Regions from separate parts of the Streptomyces sp. R11 genome, predicted to be linked through region 2. Evidence: predicted binding sites of a transcription regulator. Region 2 holds the regulator's gene; each other region holds the start of a gene.
What was found. Region 2 encodes HspR, which represses chaperone genes until heat shock. Its sites were predicted from a motif close to TTGAGNNNNNNNNNCTCAA; they were not measured.
Positions count from the first base shown of each region.

Region 1: a site for HspR is predicted at 4,352-4,370, ahead of lon (endopeptidase La). Genes of this name have one in related genera too.
Region 3: a site for HspR is predicted at 3,623-3,641, ahead of dnaK (molecular chaperone DnaK). Genes of this name have one in related genera too.

Region 1 is NZ_CP163432.1:6,146,634-6,156,562, forward strand. It holds gene AB5J55_RS28540 (multifunctional oxoglutarate decarboxylase/oxoglutarate dehydrogenase thiamine pyrophosphate-binding subunit/dihydrolipoyllysine-residue succinyltransferase subunit) at 1-105, opposite strand, end outside; gene AB5J55_RS28545 (sensor histidine kinase) at 397-1,503, opposite strand; gene AB5J55_RS28550 (response regulator transcription factor) at 1,500-2,237, opposite strand; gene AB5J55_RS28555 (spermidine synthase) at 2,370-3,047, opposite strand; gene AB5J55_RS28560 (rhomboid-like protein) at 3,246-4,079, shown strand; gene lon (endopeptidase La) at 4,393-6,807, shown strand; gene AB5J55_RS28570 (lysozyme) at 6,898-7,728, opposite strand; gene AB5J55_RS28575 (MarR family winged helix-turn-helix transcriptional regulator) at 7,968-8,480, shown strand; gene AB5J55_RS28580 (protein phosphatase 2C domain-containing protein) at 8,598-9,386, opposite strand; gene AB5J55_RS28585 (nitrate- and nitrite sensing domain-containing protein) at 9,793-9,929, shown strand, end outside.
Region 2 is NZ_CP163432.1:4,921,486-4,931,414, forward strand. It holds gene AB5J55_RS22810 ((Fe-S)-binding protein) at 1-219, opposite strand, end outside; gene AB5J55_RS22815 (MraY family glycosyltransferase) at 424-1,488, shown strand; gene dnaK (molecular chaperone DnaK) at 1,583-3,433, shown strand; gene grpE (nucleotide exchange factor GrpE) at 3,433-4,077, shown strand; gene dnaJ (molecular chaperone DnaJ) at 4,120-5,304, shown strand; gene AB5J55_RS22835 (heat shock protein transcriptional repressor HspR) at 5,310-5,756, shown strand; gene AB5J55_RS22840 (hypothetical protein) at 5,819-6,334, opposite strand; gene AB5J55_RS22845 (hypothetical protein) at 6,445-6,957, opposite strand; gene AB5J55_RS22850 (sugar ABC transporter substrate-binding protein) at 7,398-8,528, shown strand; gene AB5J55_RS22855 (LuxR C-terminal-related transcriptional regulator) at 9,268-9,929, shown strand, end outside.
Region 3 is NZ_CP163432.1:7,575,608-7,585,536, forward strand. It holds gene AB5J55_RS34935 (ATP-binding protein) at 71-1,132, shown strand; gene AB5J55_RS34940 (hypothetical protein) at 1,129-2,934, shown strand; gene AB5J55_RS34945 (OsmC family protein) at 2,999-3,427, shown strand; gene dnaK (molecular chaperone DnaK) at 3,688-5,562, shown strand; gene narI (respiratory nitrate reductase subunit gamma) at 5,570-6,292, opposite strand; gene narJ (nitrate reductase molybdenum cofactor assembly chaperone) at 6,289-6,783, opposite strand; gene narH (nitrate reductase subunit beta) at 6,783-8,432, opposite strand; gene AB5J55_RS34970 (nitrate reductase subunit alpha) at 8,432-9,929, opposite strand, start outside.

The DNA of each region.
Region 1 (9,929 bases), 1.2 Mb from region 2:
CTCGTCGACGAGCCACTCGTTCGGCCCGAACGCGGCCGCGGGGTTCTTGCCCGCTTGGTCGGTGTCGGTCGAGATGCTCGAGTTACTGGGGGACTGTGGCGACACGGCGGCAACCGCCCTCTTCCGCTTCACAAGGTGATGGACAGCGGGAATAAAGGCTACGCCTCCATGGCCGAGAAGGTCAGGCTGAGCAAGGTCATCGTCGTGTAAGTCACATCGGAAAGCGTGTTTCGGGCCCGGAAATGGCGGGAAACAAGCGTGGTTCCGCTTCGGATGACCGCAGATGGGACCACGAGATCTCGACCTGGCGCGCCGAAAGCGCAGGTCCGTACCTGATCACACGTGTCCGTCAGGCAGGACGCACGTGGATCTTGATGCTCCGCTTCGAACTTTACGTCAACTTGGTTCGGAAGGCTGCCCGGGAAGTGTGACAAGAATCCGGCAACCCCGCTCGGATTCGGCCACCCCGATCCGGCCGCCGTGCAGATCGACGGCCCAGCGCGCGATCGCCAGACCCAGACCGGTGCCTCCGTCGCTGCCCGGCCCGTGCGGCCGGCGGACGGCGCCGCGGTTGAAGCGCTCGAAGACCTTGTGCCAGTCCGCCTTCGGAATTCCCGGCCCCTCGTCCAGGACCTCCAGCACCAGCGACTCCGGCGGCACCCCGCGCCGCGCCTTGACCGTCACGCGGCCGTGCGGCGGGCTGTGCTTGATCGCGTTGTCGATGAGGTTGGCGACGACCTGGTGGATGCGCTCGGGGTCGGCGTGCCCCGTCAGCTCCGGCGGGGAGACGTCGAGGTGCAGATGGACGTCCGTACGGGTGTGGCTGCCGGAGCCCGACGCCATGCCCCCGCGCGCCGAGGACACCATGTTGGCCTCCTTGAGCACGCCGGACAGGTACGGCCACACCTCGAAGCGCCGCATGCGCAGCGGTACGACGCCGTTGTCCAGGCGGGACAGGTCCAGGAGGGTCTCCACGAGCCGGCCGAGCCGCTCGGTCTGCTTCAGCGCGGTGCGCATGGTCTCGGGGTCGGCCTCGGCGATGCCGTCGACCACGTTCTCCAGGACGGCCCGCAGGCCCGCGATCGGGGTGCGCAGCTCGTGCGAGACGTTCGCCACCAGCTCCTTGCGCTGCTGGTCCTGGGCCTCCAGCTCGTCGGCCATGAGGTTGATCGTCCCGGCCAGGTCGCCCAGCTCGTCGCGGCGGTTCTCACGCACCCGGCGGGTGTAGTCGCCGTGCGAGATGGACCGGGCCACCGCGTTCATCTCGTCCAGCGGCGCGGTGAGCGAATGGGCCACGAACTGCGTAATGAGCAGTGTGGCGATCATCGAGAAGACCGTGATGAAGCGCAGCTCCGTCTGCGTGCGCACCGCGATCATCGACAGGCCGGTGGTGATCAGCACCGCGATGATGACCAGCGCGCCCAGCTTGGTCTTGATCGAGAACGGACGTACGCCGCCCCAGGGCTCCCCGGGGCCTCTCCGTGCGGCCGGTCCGTCGCTCATGGCGTCGGCGTCTCCAGGGCGTAGCCCACGCCGTGCACCGTACGGATCCGTTCGGCGCCGATCTTCCGGCGCAGCGCCTTGATGTGGCTGTCGACGGTGCGGGTGCCGGAGGCGTCCGCCCAGTCCCACACCTCGGCGAGCAGCTGCTCACGGGAGAGCACCGCGCGCGGGGTGTTCGCCAGGCACACCAGGAGGTCGAACTCGGTGGGCGTGAGGTGAACATCCTCACTGCGCACCCGCACCCGTCGCTGCGCGTGGTCGATCTCCAGCTCGCCGAGCCGCAGGATGCCCGACCGCGGAGTCGTCGCGGCCAGCGCCGCCCGCTCGACGCGGCGCAACAGCACATGCACGCGTGCCGCCAGCTCCCGCATCGAGAACGGCTTGGTCATGTAGTCGTCGGCGCCGACACCGAGCCCGACGAGCATGTCGGTCTCGTCGTCCCGCGCGGTCAGCATCAGCACCGGCACCGGCCGCTGGGCCTGCACCCGGCGGCATACCTCCAGGCCGTCGAAGCCCGGCAGCATGATGTCGAGGATCAGCAGGTCGGGCTGCCACGCCTCGGCCGTGTCGACCGCCGCCGGACCGTCGCCCGCGGTCTGCACGAGGAAACCCTCGGCGCGCAGGCGGGCCGCGATGGCATCCACGATGGTCGGATCGTCCTCGACCACGAGGACCCGGCGCTGAGCGCCCGGGGTCGCCGCCGTGCCGTTGTGGGAGGTGTGTGTCTGCTCCATCGCCCGCCCCAAAGTTGCTTTCCGGAATCCGTGGGGTGATCCCGCTAACTGGCTATGCCTGCTCATGCTTGCGATTGACGCTTGAATGATCCGCGTCAGGTGAGCAGAGTACGGGGAGTCACCGCGCCACGGCTATCCAGGTCGTACGGCGAGGTGTACGACGTCCGGAACGCCCCGGGCAACGGGGATCTCTTCGGTACGCACCTGTTGGAATCCGGCATTACGCAAGGTTTCTTCGAATTCCGGTGATGGCTGTGCGGACCATACGGCGAGCACCCCGCCGGGCCTCAACGCCCCTGCGCAGCCTGCCAGTCCGGCCGGTGAGTAGAGGCTGTCATTGCCCTCGGTGACAGTCCAGCCGGGTCCGTTGTCGATGTCGAGGCAGAGGGCGTCATACGTGGCGGAAGTCTCATGTACGTGCGCCACGAGATCCGTTTCCAAAATCTCGGTGCGCGGATCGGCCAGGGCGCGGGCGGAGAAGTGCGACAAGGGTCCGTCAAGATGCCAGCCGATAATCGCGCTCTCGCGCTCCACGACGGTGATCCGCCCCGGACGGGGATCGGCGGCGGCATGTGCGAGCGAGAACCCCACTCCGAGCCCGCCGATCAGCAGGTGAGGCTCCGGCCGTCCGTCCAGCGCTCCGAGTGCCGCGTCGACGAGCAGCCGTTCCGAGCGGCCGTCGGAGGTGTCCATCAGGAAGCAGCCGTTCGCGATGATCTGGAGCAGCTCACCGTGTCGCCGCAGCACGACCTCACCGTGCGGGCCTTCGCGACGGTCCAGGACTTCGGGGATGTCGTACGAAGTGGGCATCGGGCCATCCTGGCAGGCCCGCGTGGTGGGTGCTGAAAGTTTCTCCTCGGGGGTGAGTGGGCCGAGGGTCCCTCGATGGGGGGAACGGGGCTGGGGGCTTGTTGAGAGGTAGCTGAGAATCGGTCTTCTTGTGGCGCCGGTCACAGACATGGGTGGGTCGCGGACGAAGGGTGGGGGAAGCGGAAGGGGTGCCTCACCTTGGAACGGACTGCGGCTGGGGGCGTGCCGGGCCCGGCTCCCGTGCCCGGCGAGGCGGGTCTGCCCGAAGTGGCCGAGCTGCTGGACGGGATGCCGCGGCAGCGCGGGCGCCTGGGCGCGACGGCGACGACCGCGCCGAGCCCCGGTGATGCCTCCGCGCCCCTGTCCCGCCTCGGCCGCCCCTGGCGTCTGCTCCCCACCCCCACCGGCACGCCGTTCACCCTCGCCTACGCCGCCGTCCTGGCCGTCACCTCGCTCGTCGCCAGATACGCCGACCCCGCCCTCGTCCACTCCCTGCACCAGGGCTCCAGCACCGACGTGGCGCACCTCGTGGGCACGCCAGTGACGGTGCTGCTCGCCAGCGCGCTGTGGATCGCGGGCGGATTCGTGACGCCGTACACGCTTGCCTTCCTGGTGGTGCTCACCGCGCTGGAGCGACGGATCGGCGGCATGCGCTCGGCCGTCGTCTTCCTGACCGGGCATGTCCTGGCCACCCTCGCGACCGAGGTCCCGGTGGGGCTCGCCGTGCTGCTCGGCCACCTTCCCGACAGCTCGCTGCACCGCCTCGACTACGGGGTCAGCTTCGGCGTCGCCACGAGCATCGGCGCGCTGAGCGGGCTGCTTCGGCCGTGGCTGCGGTGGCCGGTGCCGGCGCTGTTCGGCGGGATGCTGATCCAGGACCTCGTCAATCTCACCGATCCGCTCACCAATTGGGGGCATCTGCTCGCCCTGGCCATCGGGATCGCGATGTGGCCCGTCGTGCGCGGGTGGCGCCAGGCGGACTCAGCCGGCCCCGGGCGGCCACACGCGCGGGTGGCGACCGGCGCGCGGTAGACATCCCGGCCCGCCACCAGGCTCGCGCACTCGGTACCGGTGCGGAAGGCCGGTCACGACCCACCAGTCCAAGTCGCGCTGCCGCGCGATGAGCCGGTCCGGCTCGGCGCCGTGCATGCCGACCGCGCGCAGGCCGCCGGGGGGTCGGAGACGGTGCGGGAAGGATCAGGACCCGGGCACCGTTGATTGACAGAAGTCGAGGTCATGGCTTGCGGCGCAAGTGATCGCTCACAGCGAACGGAGGCCGGGGAACATTCGAAGCGCCCCGTGCATTGAGTCGGCATAACTCAACTTGACTGCCGAAGGGGAGATCATGGCTTCGACGTCCACACCGCTCACCCTGCCCGTGCTGCCGCTCGACGACGAGGTGGTGCTGCCCGGAATGGTGGTCCCGCTGGACCTGAACGACGCCGACGTGCGCGCCGCGGTGGAGGCCGCTCAGGCCGCCGCGAGGTCGCAGCCAGGAAAGCCACGGGTGCTGCTGGTGCCACGCATCGACGGGACGTACGCGAGCACCGGTGTGCTCGGCACCGTCGAGCAGGTCGGCCGGCTGGCCGACGGCGACCCGGGCGCCCTGATCCGCGGCCGCGGCCGAGTGAAGATCGGCGCCGGGACGACCGGACCGGGTGCGGCATTGTGGGTCGAGGGGACCCGCCTCGACGAGAGCGTGCCCGAGCCGCTGCCCGGACAGGTCGCCGACCTGGTGAAGGAGTACAAGGCCCTCGCCACCGCCTGGCTGCGCAAGCGCGGCGCCTGGCAGGTCGTCGACCGCGTCCAGGCCATCGACGACGTCTCCGCCCTCGCCGACAACTCCGGTTACTCGCCCTTCCTGAGCACCGAGCAGAAGGTGGCGCTCCTGGAGATCGCCGACCCGGTCGCCCGCCTCAAGCTCGCCACCCAGCAGCTGCGCGACCACCTCGCCGAGCAGGACGTCGCCGAGACCATCGCCAAGGACGTCCAGGAGGGCGTCGACAAGCAGCAGCGCGAGTTCCTGCTGCGGCGTCAGCTGGAGGCCGTACGCAAGGAACTGCGTGAAATCAACGGCGAGCAGGACGGCGAGGAGTCCGACGACTACCGCGCCCGTGTCGAGGCCGCCGACCTCCCCGAGAACGTCCGCGAGGCCGCGCTCAAGGAGGTCGACAAGCTGGAGCGGTCCTCCGACCAGTCGCCCGAGGGGTCGTGGATCCGGACCTGGCTCGACACCGTGCTCGAACTGCCGTGGAACGAGCGGACCGAGGACGCGTACGACATCCAGGGGGCCAAGGCGATTCTCGACGCCGAGCACGCCGGTCTGGAGGACGTGAAGGAACGCATCACCGAGTACCTCGCGGTGCGCAAGCGCCGTACCGACCGCGGCCTCGGTGTCGTCGGCGGGCGGCGTGGCGGTGCCGTGCTGGCGCTGGTCGGCCCGCCCGGTGTCGGCAAGACCTCGCTCGGCGAGTCCGTAGCGCACGCCATGGGCCGCAAGTTCGTCCGCGTCGCCCTCGGTGGCGTACGGGACGAGGCGGAGATCCGCGGCCACCGGCGTACGTACGTCGGCGCGCTGCCCGGCCGGATCGTGCGGGCCGTCAAGGAGGCCGGGTCGATGAACCCGGTGGTGCTGCTGGACGAGATCGACAAGGTGGGGTCCGACTTCCGGGGCGACCCGGCGGCCGCCCTGCTCGAGGTCCTGGACCCGGCCCAGAACCACACCTTCCGCGACCACTACCTGGAAGTGGAACTGGACCTGTCGGACGTGGTCTTCCTCGCCACCGCCAACGTCCTGGAGGCCATCCCGGAGGCCCTGCTCGACCGTATGGAGCTGGTCCGCCTCGACGGCTACACCGAGGACGAGAAGATCGTCATCGCCCGTGACCACCTGCTCCCGCGCCAGCTGGAGCGGGCGGGTCTGAACAAGGACGAGGTCGCCATCGACGAGGGCGCCCTGCGCAAGCTCGCCGGCGAGTACACGCGCGAGGCGGGTGTCCGCAACCTGGAGCGGTCCATCGCGAGGCTGCTGCGCAAGGTGGCGGCACAGCACGAACTGGGCGAGCGTGAGCTGCCGTTCACCGTCGAGGACGGCGACCTGCGCGGCCTGATCGGCCGGCCGCACCACGTGCCCGAGTCCGCCCAGGACCCGGCGGAGCGCCGTACGGCCGTGCCGGGCGTGGCGACCGGGCTGGCGGTGACGGGCGCGGGCGGTGACGTCCTCTTCGTCGAGGCGTCGCTGGCCGACCCGGAGACGGGCGCGGCGGGTCTGACGCTGACCGGCCAGCTGGGTGACGTGATGAAGGAGAGCGCGCAGATCGCCCTGTCCTTCCTCCGCTCGCGCGGCGCGGAACTGGAGCTCCCGGTCGCCGACCTCAAGGACCGGGGGGTGCACATCCACTTCCCGGCGGGCGCGGTCCCCAAGGACGGCCCGAGCGCCGGCATCACGATGACGACGGCGCTGGCATCGCTCCTGTCCGGCCGGCTGGTCCGCACGGACGTGGCGATGACGGGTGAGGTCTCGCTGACGGGCCGGGTGCTGCCCGTCGGCGGCGTGAAGCAGAAGCTGCTGGCGGCACACCGCGCCGGGGTCACCACGGTGATCATCCCCAAGCGCAACGAGCCCGACCTGGACGACGTCCCGGCCGAGGTGCTGGACAAGCTCGACGTCCACGCCGTGACCGACGTCCGCCAGGTCCTGGAACTGGCGCTGTCGCCGGCCACCAACGGCGCGGCGCCGGAGGTTCCGATCGCGGCGTGACGGACGCGACCGGATGGGCAAGGCCCGGGTTCTCGTGAGGGAGGCCCGGGCCTTCGCCGTGGCCGGGTGCGGATGTGGGCGTGGGTTGGCTCAGCCGTTCGCCAGAGCCTGGAGGCGGTCCAACGCTCCGTTGAATCTGTTGTGGTCGCCGACGGTCGGCCCGGAGGACGTGTACTGCCACATCGTGTAGTAGCTCCAGCCGGCCGGGAGTTCGCCCACGGCGGCGGCGTACCGCGCGATCCACAGCGGATTGGCGGAGGCGAAGCCGCTGTGGTTGCCGGTGCACTGCTTCCACCAGCTGGTGGCCGTGTAGATGACTGGGTCACGGCCGGTGCGGGCCTTGTACTGGGTCACGAAGTCGCGGATCCAGGTGACGATCGCGGCCGGGGTCTTGCCGTAACAGGCGTCGCCGTACGGGTTCCACTCGATGTCGAGGGCGCCCGGCAGGGTCCTGCCGTCGCGGGACCAGCCGCCGCCGTGGTCGACGAAGTAGTTGGCCTGGGTTGCGCCATTGGTGGTGTCCGGGGTGGCGAAGTGGTAGGCGCCGCGGATCATGCCGACGTCGTAGGAGCCGTTGTACTGCTGGGCGAAGTAGGGGTTGGTGTAGTAGGTCCCCTCGGTGGCCTTCACGTAGGCCCACTTGACCCCGCTGTTCCACAGGGTCGGCCAGGCGACGTCGCCCTGGTGGCTGGAGACGTCCACGCCTTCCGTCTGGGCGGCCAGGACATCGGCGGGGAGGCTCTCCTCGCCGTCGTGGGCGAGGACGCCCATGCCCATGTATGCGGAGCCACGGGGCGGGGTGTCGTCGGCGGTGGCCGGAGAGGGATGGCCGGCGAGGAGTAGGGAGAGGACGGCGGCGAGCAGGAGCCCGGCGAGGTGCGGGCGCCGGCGGCGGAGCGGTTCGGGTCTGTGCACGGGCATTAGCGTGCCTCCGAAGGCTCGGTGACGCTCGGTGGGGAAACGCGCATGTCTGTGGCGTGCGCATGCCAGTCGGGGCCTGGGTCACGGCCCAGGCACAGACGCTAGGCGCGCAGAAGAGCAGGTGGAAGGGGGTCCGGAGGCTGCCGTTGGTCCACTCCTGCGAAATACTGGCGGAGCTGCGGCAATCACGGCGTTCGGCGGAAACTTTCAGGACCGGGAAACTCGAGGCAGGGGCTGACGTGCACGAAGACGGAAACGGCGACGGGCCGCGAGTCGAACCCGGGGGTGCCTCCGCCGGAGGAGTGTCCGGTGGTGGTCCGGGCCGGCCCGAGTTCCTCGATCTGGAACGCGAGTTGACGGTGCTGTTCCGGCGCGCCCGGGCCAAGCAGGGCGAGATGGCCCGCGAGGTCCACCCGGACCTGGAGTCGGCGGCGTACGGCCTGTTGGTCCGTCTGGATGAGTCCGGGCGGCTGCGGGCCACCGAACTCGCCGCGTACATCGGTGTCGGCAAGGCCACCATGTCCCGTCAGCTGCGCGCCCTGGAGGACCTCGGCCTGGTCGCCCGCGAGCCGGACCCCGCCGACGGACGGGCGTGGCTGGTGCACCTCACGGAGGAGGGGCGTGGCCGGGTCGCCAAGGTGCGCGAGGCGCGGCGGGAGCGTTACGTCGCGCAGCTCTCCCACTGGGACCGGCGTGAGGTCGCGGAGCTGGCGCGGCTGCTGAACCAGTTGAACCGGGGGATGGAGAAGTAGACCCGGCGGAGCGTTCTGCTGCGCGCTCACGCCCCGCGTGTCCGACGCTCACGCCCCCGCGTGTCCGCCACTCACGGCTCCCCGCATCCGATGCTCACGGCTCGACGTGTTCTCCGCTCACCACTGCACGTACACGACCGTCGCGTCGTCGTGCGTCTTGCTGCGCCCCAGAAACGTCCGCTCCTCCGCGTCGGCCCGCTCCAGCGCCCGTACCCGGTCCACCAGCCCCTGCGCCCCCTCCTTGCGTACGAAGGTGAAGCAGTCCCCCCAGTCACCTTCGCGGAACTTCTCCACCCACCGGGTCGCCCCGTCCGTCAGCGCGGCCAGCGCCTGCACCTCGCCGCGCGGCAGGAGCCCCGTCACCGCCCGCGCCGCCACCGACGGATCCGCGGCGGCCGTGAAGAAGCCGCCCTCCTTGTTGCGGATGTGCGCGTCGATCAGGGCGTCCGTGGCCAGGGAGGCGCGGGGGAGGCGGGTCAGGCGGTCGTCCAGGTACGGGGTGATCGCGCCGTCGGCCGACTCCACCAGGAGGGCCGAGTCGGACAGGATCAGGTACTCCAGCGCGTCCGCCGACCAGCGGGCCAGAACCACTGTGGCCTGTGGGGTGCGTGGGTGAGAAAGGTCACAGGTTTGCGCGTGAGCCTCGGCGGTACGTGCGATTGCACGGGCCAGGGCGTCGGTGAGCGGAACATCAGGGAGTGAAACGGTCAGTTCGGTCAGGGCTCCGCCGAGGCGTGCGGTGAACCAGGGGACGGAATGCAGACAGCCCGTCTCGCCCCTCGGTGGGGTCACTCCATCCAGGGCCACCAGTACGCCGCCCTGTCCCGAGGCGGGAAGGCCGACGCTCGCGAAGTCCTCGTTGGGGCGGGCCGGATCGCCGGGCTCCGAAACAAGCTCTGTTCGCATTCGGACAGTCTGCACGAGCCCTTCACAAGGGTCACGAAGGGGTCGCAGGAGATGCTGAATGGGCGCACACTCGCAGGTCAGGCGTCTGATTTGGGATGGAATGGAGCGCTCCGGGAAGGCGTGACGGCGAATATTGCCACCGCCTGCCCCAGACGTCCAACCGGCCCGCCGTACAAGGCGGGTGCAAGCGCCGGAGGAACTTGCCCGCCAACTCCCCTCCGGGGTTCACTCCTTCGGGTGGCGGGTCAGGTGATGCGCGGCCGTTGCCCACCGGCACTGGGAGGGTCGGGGACCGGTGAGGACACCCCCAGCTCGAGCAGTGTCGAGAGCTTGGGGAAGGGGTGCACGTGAGGTCGGCGGTAGTTGACGGAGCGTCATCCGGACCCATGGGTATCACGAGTCAGGAATGCGAGCACCGGTGCAGAAGATGCGGCCACGTCGCTCAGGCAAGAAGACGGCCTCCACGGGGGGCGCACAGCCCACTCCCGGCACCACCACCGACGCCACACCCGCCGGCAAGGGGCGCTCGACCCACGTACGGAA
Region 2 (9,929 bases):
GTGCGCGACACCCACGATGCCCCAGCGGTTCATCCGGGTGTGGCCGAGGAACTCCCTGGCCACGGTGACGGTGCGCTGCACCGGCTCGTCCGTGCGGGTGCCCGCGGGCACGTTCTGGCCGAGCCGCATGAAGTTGTAGATCTGAAGGATGGCGCGCGCGAACAGGGCCACGCCGACCACGATCAGAACCAGCGACACGATGATCGCGGCGAGTTGCATTTCGGGGCTCCTCGGGCCTGCGAGGGGTGGTTCGAGGGGGTCCTCGACATTACTAAGCGGTAACTTATGCAGTCCGTCTGAGACTACCCCCATCTTCAACCGCACTGTAGCCAGGCGCGGAGTGATGTGAGTCGCTGAGGGTTGCCTTAAGAACCGATCGTGTTATTCATCACGAAAAGGGATATACGGCACTAACCTATCCCCGTGCTTTACGGGATCGCCGCCGCCACCACCGCCCTCCTGCTCGCCGCCCTGCTCGCGGCGCTGCTCCGGCTGCCCGCCCTGCGCTTCGGCATCGTCGACCGCCGGCGCCAGCGGCCGCTGCCCCTGCTCGGCGGTGTCGCCGTCGCGCTCGTGACCTGCCTGGTGGCCGCCGCCGGGGAGTGGACGCGGTTCGCCCCGCTGGGCTCGGAGGTCATGCGGCTGGTGGTCGCCGCGGGCGCCGTCGCCGCGCTCGGGCTGGTCGCCGACGTGCGGCGGGTGAAGGCGCGGTTCCTGATCGGCGGTACGGCGGTGGCGGCGGCCTGCGTGGTGCCGTACGGCGACACCGGGATCCTGCTGGGACTGGTGGCCGTCGGCTGGATCGTTCTCGTGGCCATCGGGTTCAAGGCGCTCGACCACGCGGACGCGCTGGCCGGCACCGTCGGGGTGCTCACCGCCTTCGGCCTCGGGATCTGCGCGGCGGTCGAGGTGATGGACGAACTCGCGGTGCTGCTGAGCGTGCTGGCGGCCGCCCTGACCGGGTTCCTCATGCACAACTGGCATCCCGCGCGGATCGGGCTCGGGGCGTGCGGGTCGCTGTTCGTCGGGTTCGTGCTGGCCGCGTCCGCCGTCATCACCCGGGCCGGGCACGACCCCGTGTCGAGCGCGGCCGTGCTCTACTCGCTCACCTCCCTCGCCACCGCCGACGTACTCCTCGTGGCGCTGTCCCGCCGACTGGCCGGACGGCCGCTGCTGCGGGGCGGGCCCGACCATTTCGCCCATCGTTTGCGCCGGGTCGGCCTCACCCCGCAGGGTGGGACCGTCCTGCTGGGGGTCGCGGGCTTCTCCGGGGTGCTCGTCGGCGTCCTCGTGCACATGGGATGGATGGCGCGGTCCGGGGCGTTCTGGGTGGGAGTGGGTGCCCTCGTCACCGTATTCGCGATGCTCCACATCAAGCCGTACGGGCCTCGGCGTCAACCCTCTTTTCCCGTAGGGGGTGCTGTTCGCCCGCCCGCGCAGGCCAGATCGTCGCAGGTCGGAGCCCAGTTGCGTGTAAGGAACGGATAAGAGTTGAGTGAGGTCGACTCAGCTCTGTTGACCGGTCGCGAGCCGTCATGCACACTTGAGTCCGTTCCACTCAAGTCAGCTGGAGGAATCAACCATGGCACGTGCGGTCGGCATCGACCTGGGCACGACTAACTCCGTCGTCAGCGTTCTCGAAGGCGGCGAGCCCACCGTCATCACCAACGCCGAGGGTGCCAGGACCACGCCGTCCGTCGTCGCCTTCGCGAAGAACGGCGAGGTGCTCGTCGGCGAGGTCGCCAAGCGTCAGGCGGTCACCAACGTGGACCGGACCATTCGGTCCGTGAAGCGCCACATGGGCACCGACTGGAAGATGGAGCTGGACGGGAAGCCCTTCAACCCGCAGCAGATCTCCGCCTTCATCCTCCAGAAGCTGAAGCGCGACGCCGAGTCCTACCTGGGCGAGAAGGTGACCGACGCGGTCATCACCGTCCCGGCGTACTTCAACGACTCCGAGCGCCAGGCGACGAAGGAGGCCGGCGAGATCGCCGGTCTGAACGTCCTTCGCATCGTCAACGAGCCCACCGCGGCCGCGCTGGCGTACGGCCTCGACAAGGACGACCAGACGATCCTCGTCTTCGACCTCGGTGGCGGCACCTTCGACGTGTCCCTCCTGGAGATCGGCGACGGCGTCGTCGAGGTGAAGGCCACCAACGGTGACAACCACCTCGGTGGTGACGACTGGGACCAGCGCGTCGTCGACTACCTGGTTCAGCAGTTCAAGTCCGGTCACGGCGTGGACCTCGCCAAGGACAAGATGGCCCTGCAGCGTCTGCGTGAGGCTGCCGAGAAGGCCAAGATCGAGCTGTCCTCGTCCACCGAGACCTCGATCAACCTGCCCTACATCACCGCCTCCGCCGAGGGCCCGCTGCACCTGGACGAGAAGCTCACCCGGGCTCAGTTCCAGCAGCTGACCGCGGACCTCCTGGAGCGCTGCAAGACCCCGTTCTTCAACGTCATGAAGGACGCCGGCGTCTCCATCAACGAGATCGACCACGTCGTCCTCGTCGGTGGCTCCACCCGTATGCCCGCCGTCGCCGAGCAGGTGCGCGAGCTGACCGGCGGCAAGGACGCCAACAAGGGCGTCAACCCGGACGAGGTCGTCGCCATCGGCGCCGCCCTGCAGGCCGGTGTCCTCAAGGGTGAGGTCAAGGACGTCCTGCTCCTCGACGTGACCCCGCTGTCCCTCGGTATCGAGACCAAGGGCGGCATCATGACCAAGCTCATCGAGCGCAACACCACGATCCCGACCAAGCGGTCCGAGATCTTCACGACGGCCGAGGACAACCAGCCGTCCGTGCAGATCCAGGTCTACCAGGGCGAGCGCGAGATCGCGGCGTACAACAAGAAGCTCGGCATGTTCGAGCTGACCGGTCTGCCGCCGGCCCCGCGCGGTGTCCCGCAGATCGAGGTCGCCTTCGACATCGACGCCAACGGCATCATGCACGTGACCGCGAAGGACCTCGGCACGGGCAAGGAGCAGAAGATGACCGTCACCGGTGGCTCCTCGCTGCCGAAGGACGAGGTCAACCGGATGCGCGAAGAGGCCGAGAAGTACGCGGAGGAGGACCACGCCCGCCGCGAGGCCGCCGAGTCCCGCAACCAGGGCGAGCAGCTCGTCTACCAGACGGAGAAGTTCCTCAAGGACAACGAGGACAAGGTCCCCGGCGAGGTCAAGACCGAGGTCGAGGCCGCCGTCGAGGAGCTGAAGACCGCGCTCAAGGGCGAGGACACCGCCGAGATCCGCACCGCCACCGAGAAGGTCGCCGCGGTCTCGCAGAAGGTCGGCCAGGCCATGTACGCCGACGCCCAGGCCGCGCAGGGCGCTGCCGGCGGTCCGGAGGGCGCTGCCCCGGGCGGCAAGGCCGCTGACGACGACGTCGTCGACGCCGAGATCGTGGACGACGAGCGCAAGGACGGTGCCGCGTAATGACGGAGGAGACCCCGGGCTTCGAGGAGAAGCCCGACGTCCCCTCCGGCGCGACCCCTGACGACGCCGAGTCGAAGGCCGCCCCTCAGGAAGGGGCGGCCCCGGCCGGGGACGGAGCAGCAGACCCGGGCCTGGTGGCCCAGCTGGACCAGGTGCGTACGGCGCTCGGTGAGCGCACGGCGGACCTCCAGCGGCTCCAGGCCGAGTACCAGAACTACCGCCGCCGCGTGGAGCGGGACCGGATCACGGTCAAGGAGATCGCCATCGCGAACCTCCTGACCGAACTCCTGCCCGTGATCGACGACATCGGCCGCGCGCGTGAACACGGCGAACTCGTCGGCGGATTCAAGTCCGTCGCGGAGTCGCTGGAGACCGTCGCGGCGAAGATGGGACTGCAGGCGTTCGGCAAGGAGGGCGAGCCCTTCGACCCGACGATCCACGAGGCGCTGATGCACTCCTACGCGCCGGACGTCACCGAGACGACCTGCGTGGCGATCCTGCAGCCCGGGTATCGCATCGGCGAGCGCACCATCCGCCCCGCGCGGGTGGCCGTCGCCGAGCCCCAGCCGGGCGCGCAGACCGTCAAGGAGGAGTCTGCCGAGGCGGCCGACGACAAGGAGAGCGGTGGCCCGGACGAGGGCTGACGTTGAACTGACGAGGGACTACGGGAAGGGGGCACGTCGAGGATGAGCACCAAGGACTTCATCGAGAAGGACTTCTACAAGGTCCTCGGCGTCCCCAAGGACGCCACCGAGGCCGAGATCAAGAAGGCGTACCGGAAGCTCGCCCGCGAGAACCACCCGGACGCCAACAAGGGCAACGCCAAGGCGGAGGAGCGTTTCAAGGAGATCTCCGAGGCGAACGACGTCCTCGGCGACCCCAAGAAGCGCAAGGAGTACGACGAGGCTCGCGCCCTGTTCGGCAACGGCGGCTTCCGCCCGGGACCGGGCGGCGCGGGCGGTTCCTTCAACTTCGACCTGGGCGACCTCTTCGGAGGCGGCGCCCAGGGCGGCGGCCAAGGAGGAGCCGGCGGCTTCGGCGGCGGACTCGGCGACGTCTTCGGGGGCCTGTTCAACCGCGGCGGCACGGGTACGACCCGTACCCAGCCCCGGCGCGGCCAGGACATCGACACCGAGGTCAACCTCAGCTTCACCGAGGCGATCGAAGGTGCGACGGTCCCGCTGCGGATGTCCTCGCAGTCACCGTGCAAGGCCTGCGCGGGCACCGGCGACAAGAACGGCACGCCGCGGGTGTGCCCTACCTGCGTCGGTACCGGCCAGGTGGCGCGGGGCTCGGGCGGCGGCTTCTCCCTCACCGACCCGTGCCCGGACTGCAAGGGGCGCGGCCTGATCGCCGAGCATCCCTGCATGGACTGCAAGGGCAGCGGCAGGGCGAAGTCCTCGCGCACCATGCAGGTCCGCATCCCCGCCGGGGTGTCGGACGGCCAGCGCATCCGCCTGCGCGGCAAGGGCGCACCCGGCGAGCGCGGCGGCCCCTCCGGCGACCTGTACGTCACCGTGCACGTCGACGCGCACCCGGTGTTCGGCCGCAAGGAGGACAACCTCACGGTGACCGTCCCCGTGACCTTCACGGAGGCGGCCCTCGGCGGCGAGGTCAGGGTTCCCACCCTGGGCGGACCGCCGGTCACCCTGAAACTGCCGCCCGGCACGCCCAACGGCCGCACCATGCGGGCGCGGGGCAAGGGCGCGGTCCGCAAGGACGGCACCCGCGGCGACCTTCTGGTCACCGTCGAAGTGAGTGTTCCGAAGGACCTGACGGGGAAGGCTCGTGACGCGCTCGAGGCGTATCGCGAGGCGACCGCGGATGAGGACCCGCGGGCGGAGCTGTTCCAGGCCGCGAAGGGAGCATGAGTCAGATGGACGGTCGTCGACGCAACCCGTATGAACTGACCGAGGAGACCCCGGTCTACGTCATCTCGGTGGCGGCCCAGCTGTCCGGCCTGCACCCGCAGACCCTGCGCCAGTACGACCGCCTGGGCCTGGTGTCTCCGGACCGCACCGCGGGCCGGGGGCGCCGTTACTCGGCCCGTGACATCGAACTGCTGCGCACCGTCCAGCAGTTGTCGCAGGACGAGGGCATCAACCTCGCCGGCATCAAGCGCATCATCGAACTGGAGAACCAGGTCGCCGCGCTCCAGTCCCGGGTGGCCGAACTCCAGGCCGCCGTCGAAGGAGCCGCGGCGGCGATGCAGCAGCGCGAGGCTGCGGTGCACGCGTCGTACCGCCGCGATCTGGTGCCGTACCAGGAGGTGCAGCAGACCAGCGCGTTGGTGGTGTGGCGGCCGAAGAAGGCCAAGGACTAGCGACACGCAGCGGAAAGGGGCCCGGAGAACTCTCCGGGCCCCTTTCCCATGCCACCACCGCGTCAGGGAATCAGATCCCCGATCGCGTCCACGACCAGCATCCACATCGGCTGTGCCCCCGTGCCGAATCCCGCTGCGAGGGCGTAGCCCACGCTCACGTCCATGGCCTCCGGGGCCGCGTCCGCGCGCCACTCGGCCGAGACCTCGCCGTTGCCCTGGGAGGTGAACTCGCCGAGGCGCCGCCCGTCGCGCAGGAGGCGGCTGTCCGGCACGGAGTCGGGCAGCAGCCGCCAGACATGGCCGGCGTGCCGGACGTCGACCGCGTACGAACGCCGTGTCAGCCGCCCCTTCGCCGGGCGCACGTCCGCCTGCGTGCCGTCCACGGTGAGCGTGAGCCGGTCGCCGGCCCGGGTGCCGACGGGGATGTGCTCCTCGGCCTCGATGCCGGCGGACCGGGTCAGCACGATCCGCGGTACCGCCGCGCCCTCGACGACGACTTCGCCGAGCTCGGTGTCCAGACGGACGGTCAACGTGCCGAACCGGCTGTCCTCGACGAGGGTCTCGGTGATGACGGTCATGCGGGTGATCTTCGCAGCTCGGGTCGGTCGGTCAGGTGGCGGGTGCGGTCACCGTCCAGTCGCCCGCGGGGGTGGACTCGATGCCGTCGGCCTGCACACCCGTGACCCAGTTAGAACGACGTGGTGCCGCGCCGCGCGCCCGTGTCGAAGTACGTGAAGGCGCCGGCCGGGAGCTCGGCGAGCTTCCCGTACGCGGCGGAGGCGGGGTTCCAGCGATAGACGCGAAAGCTCTCCGCCGGGTCGGCGGACTCCTCCTCGCCCGCGCCGAGGCCGGACCACACGAGCTGGTTGCCCTCGTCGCCCTCGGCACCCGAAGCCGTCAGATGCAACGGCGAGCCGTCGGGCGTCGGCACGCTCGGCGTCATGTCGAGCTCCGTCGCGCGCACGGCCTCGACCAGATCGTCGCTCCACTTGATGGCGGAGTTCCCCTCGTCGTCCACGGCGTCGACGAAGAAGCAGACCTCGTCGCCGTCCGGGCGCGTGGTGTACGCGCAGGAGGTCTCGGAGGGGGAGACGTAGTCCACCAGGCTGCCGTGGCAGACCTGTTCGCCCTCGTCGCCCGCGTCCCACTCGACCAGCAGCCCGCCCGTGCCCCCGGCCGGATTGGAGACGGTCGTCGACACGTTCTTCCACAGGTCGATCTTGCGGGAGCCGTCGATGTAGACCCGGATGCCGTCCAGGCCGGAGGCCGAGAGGGAGAAGGGGCCACCGGAGCCGAAGCGCGACCGTCGCCGCGGCTGCGGCGGTCGTGCGTCTGGCTGGGTTCATTCGATCCTCTGGTCGAGTGCGGGACGACAGGTGGGCGTCGTCCTGAACAGGACTCGTGGCGAATGGGGTTGGTTGTACGGATCTTGGAAGCGTGTTCGATCAAAGGATCGGTGGAGGGGGTGTAACGGGTGATGCGATATGTTTCGCCATGTCTTTACATGGTCAGCGGAGCGTGGTGTTGCGCACTCGTTAAGTGATTCCGCTTGACGGTGGGGGCGGTCGACGCGTTGGCTTTTCAGTCATCTGGGCGCAATGGCGCGCCCGTGTCCCGAAGGCACCAGAAGTGAGCTCCTCTATGCGTCCCTTGCGCCCCCTGCGCCGTACTGCCACCGCCGTGGCCGCCGCGTCCACGATGACCCTCTCGCTGGCAGCGTGTGGGGCACTGGGCGTCACCGGGGACAGCAGTGAGGCGAGCCCGACCAAGGGCGACGACGTCACCGTGGGGCTGCTGCTGCCGGAGACGGCGAACACGCGCTACGACAAGTTCGACTACCCCATCATCAAGAACAAGGTCGCGGAGCTCACCGACAAGCAGGGCCAGGTCGACTACCGCAACGCGGACGCGGACGCCGAGAAGCAGGCGAACCAGCTCCAGCAGATGATCAACGACCAGGTCGACGTGATCCTTCTGGACGCCGTGGACGCCCACGCGATAGCCGACGGCGTGCAGAAGGCCAAGGACGCCGGCATCCCGGTCATCGCCTACGACCGCCTGGCCGAGGGACCGATCGACGCGTACGTCTCCTTCGACAACGAGCTGGTCGGCGAGGTGCAGGGCCGCTCCCTCATGGAGGCCATGGGCCCGAACGTCGACTCGTCCGACAAGATCGTCATGATGAACGGGTCGCCCACCGACCCGAACGCCAAGCAGTTCAAGGCGGGCGCCCTTTCCGAGCTCAACGGCTCGGTGGACATCGCCAAGAGGTACGACACCAAGGACTGGAAGCCGGAGAACGCCCAGGCCAACATGACCGAGGCGATCAAGGCCATCGGCGCGAACAACATCAAGGGCGTCTACTCCGCCAACGACGGCATGGCCGGCGGCATCATCAAGGCCCTGCAGGCCGAGGGCGTGACCGACCTGCCGCCGATCACCGGACAGGACGCCGAACTGGACGCCGTCCAGCGGATCCTGAGCGGCCAGCAGTACATGAGCGTGTACAAGTCGTACCCGCAGGAGGCCGAGAGCGCCGCGGAGATGGCCGTGGCCAAGGTTCAGGGCAAGGACATCCAGTTCGACTCCCTCACCCAGGACCAGGTCGACAGCCCGACCGCCAAGGACATCCCGGCCCTGCTGGTCCCGGTGGTCGCCCTGACCAAGAACAACATCAAGCAGACCGTCCTCGCCGACGGGATCTACGAGCTGTCGGAGATCTGCACGGGCGAGTACAAGTCCGCGTGTGCGGGGGCCGGGCTCACCAAGTAGGGCGCAGGCACGGTTCAGCGGACAGGGTCCGCCGGTCTTCCGGCGGGCCCTGTCTCGTTCTCCGGTGCGTGGTGCCGTCGCCGACGGTGAAGGGTCTGCTTTGCGAGTGCGTTCGACGGGCCGCCCCGGTCTGCCGAGGGCGTCGTCCAACTGTTCCGGCCCGTCGGGCGGTAGAGCTCGACGCCGGGGCGGCCCGGTTCCTCGGTGAGGGGTGCCGGATCAGGTCGCCGACGCAGGCGTGGAGGAGCTTGTCGTCGGCGATGCCGCTCCCGACGCGTTCGCGAGTGTGACGTGGCCCGCCTTGGCCGCGCTGAGGCTGCCGGGGCATCCGATCGCCGAGCCGGGGCGCCCAGGGCGCGACGCCGTGCTCGAAGGCAGACGGCACCCCCTGTCGGTCATCGCCCGGGCCGCCCGGCCCGCCGGCGCGCTTTGCAGCGCACAGCGCAAAGGCCGGGATTACACCCCCAGCTTGTTGCAACTCGACGGACGGAGGCCGGGAAAAACCGGGGTGTACCGGTGGTTTACGGCGTCCGTCCCGGCGGGAGCCGTGTTGCGGAGCACGGCCGGTCCGCGCATAGTTGCGCTGCGGAAGCGCGAGCGAACCGTAGGCCCGACGGGCCGAGCACGGTGGGCCTGTCGACCAGGGCCACGCCCGGCCCGGGTGTCCCGGCAGAGGTCGACACCGCGCTCCGGAGGTGAGCGAGCCGGCGAAAGGCAAGAACCGGGGGTGGATGGGGCGATGGCCGGGCACGGGACCGAGGAGCATCCCCACGGTGCCGACCGACTGTGCGACGCGGGGGATCGCGTGTACTCCCGGGCCGTACGGCGCGGCCGCGTGCCGCGCCGGGACGCGGAGCCGGTGCCCTGCCTGCTGGACCTGGCGCTGCTGCATCCCGACCCCGACGACATGGACTGGCTGGTGCCGACCGCCCCGCAGGAGGTCATGACACGGCTGCTGCGCGGGGTGTACGACGAGGTCAGCGCGAGCCAGCGGCGGGTGGGCTCGGCGGTGGCGGCGTTCGAGTGGTACGCCGGGCTCGGGCCGCAGCTGCCCCAGGCGTCCGGCGTCGAGGGCACGGCGATCCGGGTCCTGGACGGTGACTCGCGCATCCAGGGCGCGCTGGACGAGGCGACGCAGGCGTGCACCAGCCAGGTGCTGACCGTGCAGCCCGGCGGCATCCGTCCCGAGCACGAGCTGACGGAGGGGCTGCACCGGGCGATGGAGCTGCGGGGGCGCGGCGTGCGGATGCGCGACCTGTACACGCACGTGGCGCGGCACGGTCAGGGCCTGCTGAACTACCTTGAACTGATGGGCGATTCGGTGGAGGCCCGCACGCTGGACGAGGTGATCGACCGGCTGATCCTCTTCGACCGCACGGTGGCCTTCGTCCCGGCGAACGC
Region 3 (9,929 bases), 2.7 Mb from region 2:
TCCGAGAGCTCCACAGGCACACACTGTTCGAGTCGCGAAACCGATCGAACACCTCAAGGGAGCCCCTGCTTTGCAGGCAGCCGCAACCGTCACGCCCGCCCGAATCCCCGACCTGCTTCTCGGCCTCGCCACCGTGCGGCCGGTCTTCATCTGGGGTGCCCCCGGCATCGGAAAGTCCTCCCTCGTCAGGAACTTCGCCGAGTCGCTCGGGCTGGAGTGCGTGAGCCTGCTCGGCACCCAGCTGGCGCCGGAGGACCTGATCGGCGTGCCGCAGATCCGTGACGGGCGCTCGGTGTTCTGCCCGCCGGAGGCCATCGCCCGCGACGAGCCGTACTGCCTGTTCCTGGACGAGCTGAACGCGGCCACCCCGGATGTGCAGAAGGCGTTCTACTCGCTGATCCTGGACCGCCGTATCGGCAACTACGAGCTGCCCAAGGGATCCATCGTCATCGGCGCCGGAAACCGGGCCACCGACAACGCGCTCGCCCGGCCCATCGCCTCCGCGCTCGTCAACCGCCTCACCCACGTACACCTGGAGGCGTCCGCCAAGGACTGGCTGGCCTGGGCCGCGAACAACGGCATCCACCCGTGGATCCTGGACCACCTCACCGACCGGCCCGACCACCTGTGGTCCAAGCCGCCGAAGACCGAGGAGCCGTTCTCCACGCCCCGTTCCTGGCACATGCTCTCCGACGCCCTGCACTCGTTCGGCCGGGACCTCGACGAGGAGACGCTGAAGGTCCTCGCACACGGCACGCTGACGCCCGTGCACGCCACCGCGTTCTGCGGCTACGTCAAGATCGTGCGCAGCCAGTACGGCATCGAGGCCATCATCAAGGGCGACGCCCGCTGGCCGCATCGCATGCAGGACCGCGACCTGCTCTACTACCTCGCCGAGTCCTTCCGCGGCCGCCTCATCAAGGAGCTGCCGGTCAGCAAGGACCACATGTCCGCGACCGGCCGCCAGACCGCGTATCGCGCGAAGTCGCTGCTGGTGCAGCTCGCGGAGATCTCCGTCGAGGTCGCCCAGAGCGTCATCGCCTCCGACGCCGACGGCAACCCGGTCCTGCCGTCGTGGTTCCTGGTGGAGGCCGCGCGGGACATGCCCCGGCTGGTGGAGGCGCGGCGATGAGCCGTACCCCCGACAAGGGGAAGGGGAAGAAGAAGCGGGACCTCGCGGCGGAGGCGTTCGCCGAGGGCCTGCGACTGGTGCGTGCCAATCCCGCGCTCGCCACCGTCGAGTTCGCCGTCTGCCGCCAGGAGAAGTGCGACCAGGCGCCCCACGACGGACTCGTCCGCGTCGACTCCGACGGTGACCTGCACGTCCACCCCGACCGCATCGCCGAACCCACCGCCTGGGCCTGGGCGATCGCACACGCCGTCCTGCACCTCGGCTTCGGCCACGTCCCTGCCAAGAAGGGCAGGCCGGTGCAGCCCGACCGCGCCGGCCTCGCCGCCCGCTGCGTCGTCGTCAACCGCTTCCTGCTCAGCTTCCCGGTCGGCAAGGCCCCGGACCACCTGCCCCTGACCTACCCGGACGGCGACGAGGAGCAGCTCGCCGCACGCTGGCGGCGGGACGGCATCCCGGCCGCGTACGAGCGCTGCGGCACGGCGGGCTCCGAGGCCGACCAGGTGCTCATGGAGTGGATGGGCTGGTTCGGGTCGCCCCCGGACCACCAGCTGGCCTTCGCGACCGCGCTGACCCGCACCGTCTCCACCGCGATGGACCTGGCGGGCGGCCGCCGCGAATCCATGCTCGGCGAACCGGTCAAGAAGCGGCCGTGGCAGTGGGCACTGGAGTGGTTCATCACCTCCTACCCGCTGCTCGGCGGCATCGCGGCCGGCATCAAGCTGGTCGCCGACGCCGAACTCGCCCGCGCGCACGGCATCGCCGTCGCCGCCGTCAACGCCGAGGCCGGCGAGATCTACATCAACCCGCTGCGGACGTTCGAGGACGAGGAGTGGCGGTTCATCCTGGCCCACGAGATGCTGCACGCCGCCCTGCGCCACGGCGACCGCTGCGGCACCCGTGACCCGTACCTGTTCAACGTCGCCTGCGACTACGTCATCAACGGCTGGCTGCGCGAGATGCAGGTCGGCGAGATGCCCCAAGGGCTGCTGTACGACGCGCAGTTCAGCGGCCTGTCCGCCGAGGAGGTGTACGACCGCATCGTCGGTGACCTGCGCCGGATGCGCCGCCTTGCCACCCTGCGCGGCAAGGGTGTCGGCGATGTGCTGGGCGGCCCGCTCGGCGCCCCCGGCGACTACTGCGACCTCGACGAGTTCTACCGCCGCGGACTCTCCCACGGGCTCGACCTGCACCAGCAGCAGGAACGCGGCTTCCTGCCCGGCGGCCTGGTCCAGGAGATCCGCGCGCTCAGCCATCCGCCGCTGCCCTGGGACGCCCGACTGGCCCGCTGGTTCGACGAGTTCGTGCCCCGTCCGGAGCCGGTGCGGACGTACGCCCGTCCCTCGCGCCGCCAGTCGTCGACGCCCGACATCCCGCGCGCGGGGCGCTACTTCCCGCCCGAGGAGGTCGCCCGCTGCACCTTCGGCGTCGTCCTGGACACCTCCGGCTCGATGGGCAGCGTGCTCCTCGGCAAGGCGCTCGGCGCCATCGCCTCCTATGCCGCCGCCCGGGACGTACCGGCCGCACGGGTGGTGTTCTGCGACGTGGCACCGCACGACGCCGGCTACGTGCCGGTGACGGAGATCGCGGGGCGGGTCCGGGTGCACGGCCGTGGCGGTACGGTCCTGCAGCCCGGGATCGACCTCCTCCAGCGCGCCGACGACTTCCCGCCCGGCGCGCCCGTCCTGGTCATCACGGACGGCTGGTGCGACGTGCTGCGGGTGCGGCGCGAGCACGCGTACCTGCTCCCGCAGGGCCGTCGTCTGCCGTTCACCCCGCGTGGGCCGGTCTTCCGGGTGCAGTGAGCCGGAGTGTGATCGGATGGGGGCACGGGCCCAGGAAACGGGCCCCCACGCGAAAGGAAGATCCGTGGCTACCACGCGCTCCGCACACACCGTCTGGGAAGGCAACCTGCTCGAGGGCAACGGTGTCGTCAACTTCGACTCTTCTGGTGCCATCGCCGCCCAGCCGGTCACGTGGGCCTCGCGCTCCCAGGACGCGAACGGCAAGACCAGCCCCGAGGAGCTGATCGCCGCCGCGCACTCCAGCTGCTTCTCCATGGCGCTGTCGCACGCCCTCGCGGGTGCCGGCACCCCGCCCACCAAGCTCGTCACCTCGGCCGACGTGAACTTCCAGCCGGGTGAGGGGATCACCGGGATTCACCTCACCGTGGAGGGGACGGTTCCCGGTCTCGACGACGATGCGTTTGTCGCTGCCGCGGAGGACGCCAAGAAGAACTGTCCGGTCAGTCAGGCGCTGACGGGGACGACGATCACGTTGTCGGCGAAGTTGGCCTAGCGGGTCGCCTACAGGGGTGCCGGGAAGGGCCGGGTGGCGGCTGCGGCGCCGTCGTGGCTTGTCGCGCCCACGCGGCGGAGTCGCATATCGATGCAGCCCCGCGCCCCTCGGGGGGCGGCCCTTCGGGCCGGCCCCCGAACCCTGAGCGAGCGCTCAGTCCCCGTTTGGTGGGCGTCCCCGCGGTCACCCGTCCCATTGACAAGAACCCGCTCAAGTTTTGTGCTGGAGTTCAAGGGGTGCCCTGGCGGAAGGGGACAGCGATGGCACGCGCGGTCGGGATCGATCTCGGGACCACGAACTCGGTGGTCGCCGTCCTGGAGGGCGGCGAACCCACTGTCGTCGCCAATGCGGAGGGGGCCAGGACCACACCGTCGGTCGTGGCCTTCGCCAAGAACGGCGAGGTACTCGTCGGTGAGGTGGCCAAACGGCAGGCGGTGACGAACGTCGAGCGCACCGCCCGCTCCATGAAGCGGCACATGGGCGACGCGAACTGGCGCTTCCCGGACCAGGGCGACATCGACGGCTCCCGCTACCGGGCCCAGGAGCTGTCGGCCCGGGTGCTGCAGAAACTGAAGCGGGACGCCGAGTCGTATCTCGGCGAGGACGTCACCGACGCGGTGATCACCGTTCCCGCATACTTCGACGACGCCCAGCGGCAGGCCACGAAGGAGGCCGGCGAGATCGCCGGCCTGAAGGTGCTCAGGATCATCAACGAGCCCACGGCCGCCGCCCTCGCCTACGGCCTCGACCGGGGCGAGGAGCAGACCGTGCTGGTCTTCGACCTCGGCGGCGGCACCTTCGACGTCTCGCTGCTGGAGATCGGCGACGGCGTGATCGAGGTCAAGGCCACCAACGGCGACACCCACCTGGGCGGCGACGACTGGGACCAGCGGGTCGTCGAGTACCTGGTGAAGAAGTTCAAGGGGCAGTACGGCATCGACCTCGGCAACGACAAGATGGCGCTGCAGCGGCTGCGCGAGGGCGCCGAGAAGGCCAAGATCGAGCTGTCCAGCTCCACCGAGACGACGATCAACCTGCCCTACATCACGGCCTCCGCCGAAGGGCCGCTCCACCTCGACGAGAAGCTGACCCGCGCCCAGTTCCAGGAGCTCACCGCGGACCTCCTCGACCGCTGCAAGACCCCCTTCCACCAGGCGGTCAAGGACGCCGGCATCAAGCTCTCGGCGGTCGACCACGTCATCCTCGTCGGCGGCTCCACCCGGATGCCCGCCGTCACCGACCTCGTGAAGGAACTCACCGGCAAGGACCCGCACAAGGGCGTCAACCCCGACGAGGTCGTGGCCGTCGGCGCCGCCCTCCAGGCGGGTGTCATCCGCGGCGACGTCAAGGACGTCCTGCTGCTCGACGTCACCCCGCTGTCCCTCGGCATCGAGACCAAGGGCGGCATCATGACGAAGCTCATCGAACGCAACACGACGATCCCCACCCGGCGTTCGGAGATCTTCACCACGGCCACCGACAACCAGCCCTCCGTCGGCATCCAGGTCTACCAGGGCGAACGTGAGATCGCGGCGTACAACAAGAAGCTCGGCGTCTTCGACCTCACCGGCCTGCCGCCGGCCCCGCGCGGCGTCCCGCAGATCGAGGTCGCCTTCGACATCGACGCCAACGGGATCATGCACGTCTCCGCGAAGGACCTGGCGACCGGCCGTGAGCAGAAGATGACGGTGACGGGCGGCTCGGCCCTCCCGAAGGACGACATCGACCGCATGATGCGGGAGGCCGAGCAGTACGCCGAGGAGGACCGCAAGCGCCGCGACGACGCCGAGACCCGCAACCAGGCCGAACAACTCGTCTACCAGACCGAGAAGTTCATCCGCGACAACGAGGACAAGATCCCGGCGGACACCAGGTCCGAGGTCGAGTCTGCGATCACGGACCTGAAGCAGCAGCTGGAGCAGAACGCCGAGACGAACGCCCTGCGCACCGGCATCGAGAAACTCGCCTCGGTCAGCCAGCAGATGGGCCAGGCGATGTACGCCCAGTCCCAGCAGGCGCCGAGCGACACCTCCACCGGCACGGGCGCCGAGCAGAGCGCACCGCAGGACGACGACGGTGTGGTGGACGCGGAGATCGTGGACGACGAGAAGGACCAGAAGGGCGGCGCGGCCTAGGGGCCGCTCAGGACCCCGTCTTCTCCCAGCCCCGCCGCTCCGGCCGGGGCCCCAACTGCCTGGGGTCCCGGCTGCGGTACACCACATACGGCCGGAACAGGTACTGCACCGGCGCACTGAACATGTGGACCAGCCGGGTGTACGGCACCAGCGCGATGAGCACCATGCCGATCACCGCGTGCACCTCGTACAGCACCGGCACGCCCGCCATCCGGTCGAGGTCCGGTTGGAGAGTGAAGAGACTGCGGGCCCACGGGGCGATGGACGCGCGGTAGTTGTAGCCGTCGCCGGAGGAGTGGGACAGCTTGGCGACCATGCCCATCACGATCGCCGCCGCCAGCACGACGTACATGAGTTTGTCGTTGGCCGTGGTCGCCCGGAACACGGGTGCCTTCGTGCGGCGGCGGTAGATCAGCAGGGCGATCCCGGCGAGCGTCAGCACCCCCGCCGCCGTGCCGCCGTAGAGGGAGAACAGGTGGTACGTCCGCTCGCTGACGCCGAGCGCGTCCGTCCAGGACTCCGGGACGAACAGGCCCACCAGATGGCCGACCAGCACGAACAGGATGCCGTAGTGGAAGGCGGGCGAGGCGATGTTCAGGAGCCTCGACTCGTAGATCTGGGACGAGCGTGTGGTCCAGCCGAAGCGGTCGTAGCGGTGGCGCCAGACCAGGCCGGCGACGAGCAGGGCGATGACGACGTAGGGCAGGACGCCCCACAGGAGTGTGGTCATGGGCGTGCCCCCGGTTGCGCGGTCGGCAGTGTGGCGCACACGGCGTCCAGGACGGACGCGTACGGTGTGCCGAAGTCGGTGAGCCGGGCGCGGAGCTCCTCCAGGCAGTCCCGGTGTTCCAGCAGGAGGTCGGTCTCGCCGGTGCGGGCCGCGAACTCCAGTACTGCGGGGAGGAAGTCGGGCAGTTCCTCGCCGGTGAACTCCAGGCCGTGGGCGCGGTAGACGTCCTTGAAGCGCAGCAGTGACATGCCGCGCCGCCGCGTGTCGCCGTCGCGCCACCAGCTCAGGTACAGGCTGTGGCGGTTCTTGAAGTCGAAGACCTGGACGTAGTGGGCGGCCAGTTCCTGCGGGGGCGTGAGGGCCGCGTGGTCGGTGAACTCCCGTAGCTGCGGGGCCGCCTCGCGCAGCAGCGGCAGGCGGGCGCGGAAGTCGTCGTCGGGGTAGGTCAGGCAGAGTGCGGCCGCCTGGTACAGCACCTCGAAGGACGGCATCAGGCCTCCTCGGTCTCGGCTGTGTCGGCTGATTGGGCCATGGGGGCTGTGGGGGGCAGGTCGGCCGCGCGGTCCGCCGTCTGCCGTTTGCGCAGGGCGTGGAAGTTCTCCACCGACACCAGCGGCAGCAGCTTGCGGCCCGGGTCCTGGCCGAAGGGGCCGTCCCCGCCCATCCCGGGACCGCCGTCGTAGTCGAGGCTGCAGCCCTGCGGCAGCGCCGACTCCTCCAGGTGCCGGGCGTCGGCGACGGCGGCCGCCGGAATCACGTACCGGTCCTCGTACTTGGCGATCGCCAGCAGGCGGTACATCTCCTCGATCTCGTGCGCCTCCATACCGACGGCGGCCGACACCGAGGGATCCGGCTCCTCACCGAGGTTGATCGCCCGCATGTGGGAGCGCATCGCGGCGAGCTTCTCCAGCGAGGACCGGACCGGGCCGATGGCGCCGGCCGTGAACATCTCCGCCAGGTACTCCAGCGGAATGCGCAGGCTGTCGATCGCGCCGAACAGGTTCCCCGCGTCCTCACCGTCGTGCCCGGTCTCCGTCAGCACGTCCACCACCGGGGAGAGCGGCGGGATGTACCAGACCATGGGCATCGTCCGGTACTCCGGATGCAGCGGCAGCGCCACCCGGTACTTGCTGATCAGCGCGTGCACGGGGGAGCGGCGCGCCGCCTCCACCCAGTCGTACGGGATCCCCGCCGCGTCGCACGCGTGCCGGACCCCGGCGTCCTCGGGGTCGAGGAAGACACCCAACTGCGCCTCGTACAGGTCCCGTTCGCTGCGCACCGACGCCGCGGCGCTCACCCTGTCGGCGTCGTACAGCACGACCCCGAGATAGCGCAGCCGGCCCACGCACGTCTCCGAGCAGACCGTCGGCAGACCGACCTCGATCCGCGGGTAGCACATCGTGCACTTCTCGGCCTTGCCCGTGGCGTGGTTGAAGTACACCTTCTTGTACGGGCATCCCGTCACGCACATCCGCCAGCCACGGCACCGGTCCTGGTCGACGAGGACGATGCCGTCCTCCGCCCGCTTGTACATCGCCCCCGACGGGCACGACGCGACGCAGGACGGGTTGAGGCAGTGCTCGCAGATGCGCGGCAGATAGAACATGAAGGTCTGCTCGAACTCGAAGCGCACCTTGTCCGAGGCCTGCGTGCGCGCGCTCTCCACCATCGGGTCGAAGTCACCGTAGGCGGGGGCGCCGGCGAGGTTGTCGTCCCAGTTCGACGACCACTCGATCTTCATCGGTTTGCCGTCGAGCTGCGAGGTGGGCCGGGCGACCGGGTAGTCGTCGCCGAGCGGGGCGTCGGTGAGGTTCTTGTAGTCGTACGTCCAGGGCTCGTAGTAGTCCTTGATCCCCGGGAGTTCGGGGTTGGAGAAGATCCCGGCGAGCTTGCGGAAGCGGCCGCCCGCCTTCAGCTTCAGGGCCCCGCGCCGGTTCAGTTCCCAGCCACCGCGCCACCGCTCCTGGTCCTCGTAGCGGCGGGGGTAGCCCTGGCCGGGGCGGGTCTCGACGTTGTTGAACCAGACGTACTCCATGCCCCTACGGTTGGTCCACGCCTGCTTGCAGGTGACCGAGCAGGTATGGCAGCCGATGCACTTGTCGAGGTTCATCACCATCGCGATCTGGGCCATCGGACGCATCAGTACTCGACCTCCTGGCTGCGGCGGCGGATCACCGTCACCTCGTCGCGCTGATTGCCCGTCGGGCCCAGGTAGTTGAACGCCCAGGACAACTGGGCGTACCCGCCGACGAGATGGGACGGCTTGAGGATCAGCCGGGTGAGCGAGTTGTGGATACCGCCGCGCCTGCCGCTGGCCTCCGTCTTCGGGACGCCGATGGTGCGTTCCTGCGCGTGGTGCATGTAGACGGTGCCGGGCGGCATCCGGTGCGAGACGACGGCCCGGGCGACGACCACGCCGTTGCGGTTGGCCGCCTCCACCCAGTCGTTGTCGACGACGCCGATCGCGTCCGCGTCCTGCGGGGACATCCAGATGTTCTGGCCGCCCCGGGAGAGCGCCAGCATGAACAGGTTGTCCTGGTACTCGGAGTGGATGGACCACTTGTTGTGCGGGGTGAGATAGCAGACCGTCACCTCCTTCTGCCCGTCCGGCCCCAGGCGCGGTTCGCCGAACAGCTTGTTCATGTCCAGCGGCGGCCGGTAGACGGGAAGCGCCTCGCCCAGCTCGTGGATCCAGTCGTGGTCGAGGAAGAAGTGCTGGCGGCCGGTGAGGGTGTGCCAGGGCTTGAGGTGCTCGGTGTTGAGGGTGAAGGCGGTGTAGCGCCGCCCGCCCGACTCGCTGCCCGACCACTCCGGTGAGGTGATCACCGGCACGGGCGCCGCCTGGGTGTCCGCGTACGTGACCCGCTTGCCCTCGTGCTCCGCCGCCAGGTGCGCCATCTCCTGGCCGGTGCGGGCCTCAAGCGTGCGGAAGCCCTGGGTGGCGAGGCGGCCGTTGGTGGTGCCGGACAGGGCGAGGATGGTGTTCGCCGCCTTCACGGCCGTATCGAGCAAGGGCCGGCCGCCGAGTGTCTGGCCGTTCAGGTGCCGGAGGTCCTCGACCTCCTCGTCGGGCCTCAGCGTGATGCCCTTGGCGGGCAGGCCGAGCTGCTCCGCCAGCGGTCCGAGCGCGGCGAACTTGGCGCCGATCGCCGTGTAGTCCCGCTCCACGACGGTGAGGTTCGGCATCGTCTTCCCCGGCACCGGATCGCACTCCCCGCGCCTCCAGTCCAGGACGACCCCGCCCGGCTGGGCCATCTCGCCCGGGGTGTCGTGCTGGAGCGGGGTCGCCACCAGGTCCTTGCGCACCCCCAGGTGGCCGACGGCCAGCTCACTCAGCCGCTCCGCCAGTGCCTTGAACGCGTCGAAGTCGGTGCGGGCCTGCCACGGCGGGTCCACGGCGGGGGTGAAGGAGTGCACAAAGGGATGCATGTCCGTGCTGGACAGGTCGTGCTTCTCGTACCAGGTCGCGGCGGGCAGGACCACGTCCGACAGCAGGGTGGACGACGTCTGCCGGAAGTCCAGCGACAGCAGCAGGTCGAGCTTGCCCTCGGGCGCCTCGTCGTGCCAGGTCACCTCCCGCGGCCGTACGTCCTCGGGAGCCTCCTCCGCCTGCAGGGACGAGTGCGTGCCGAGCAGG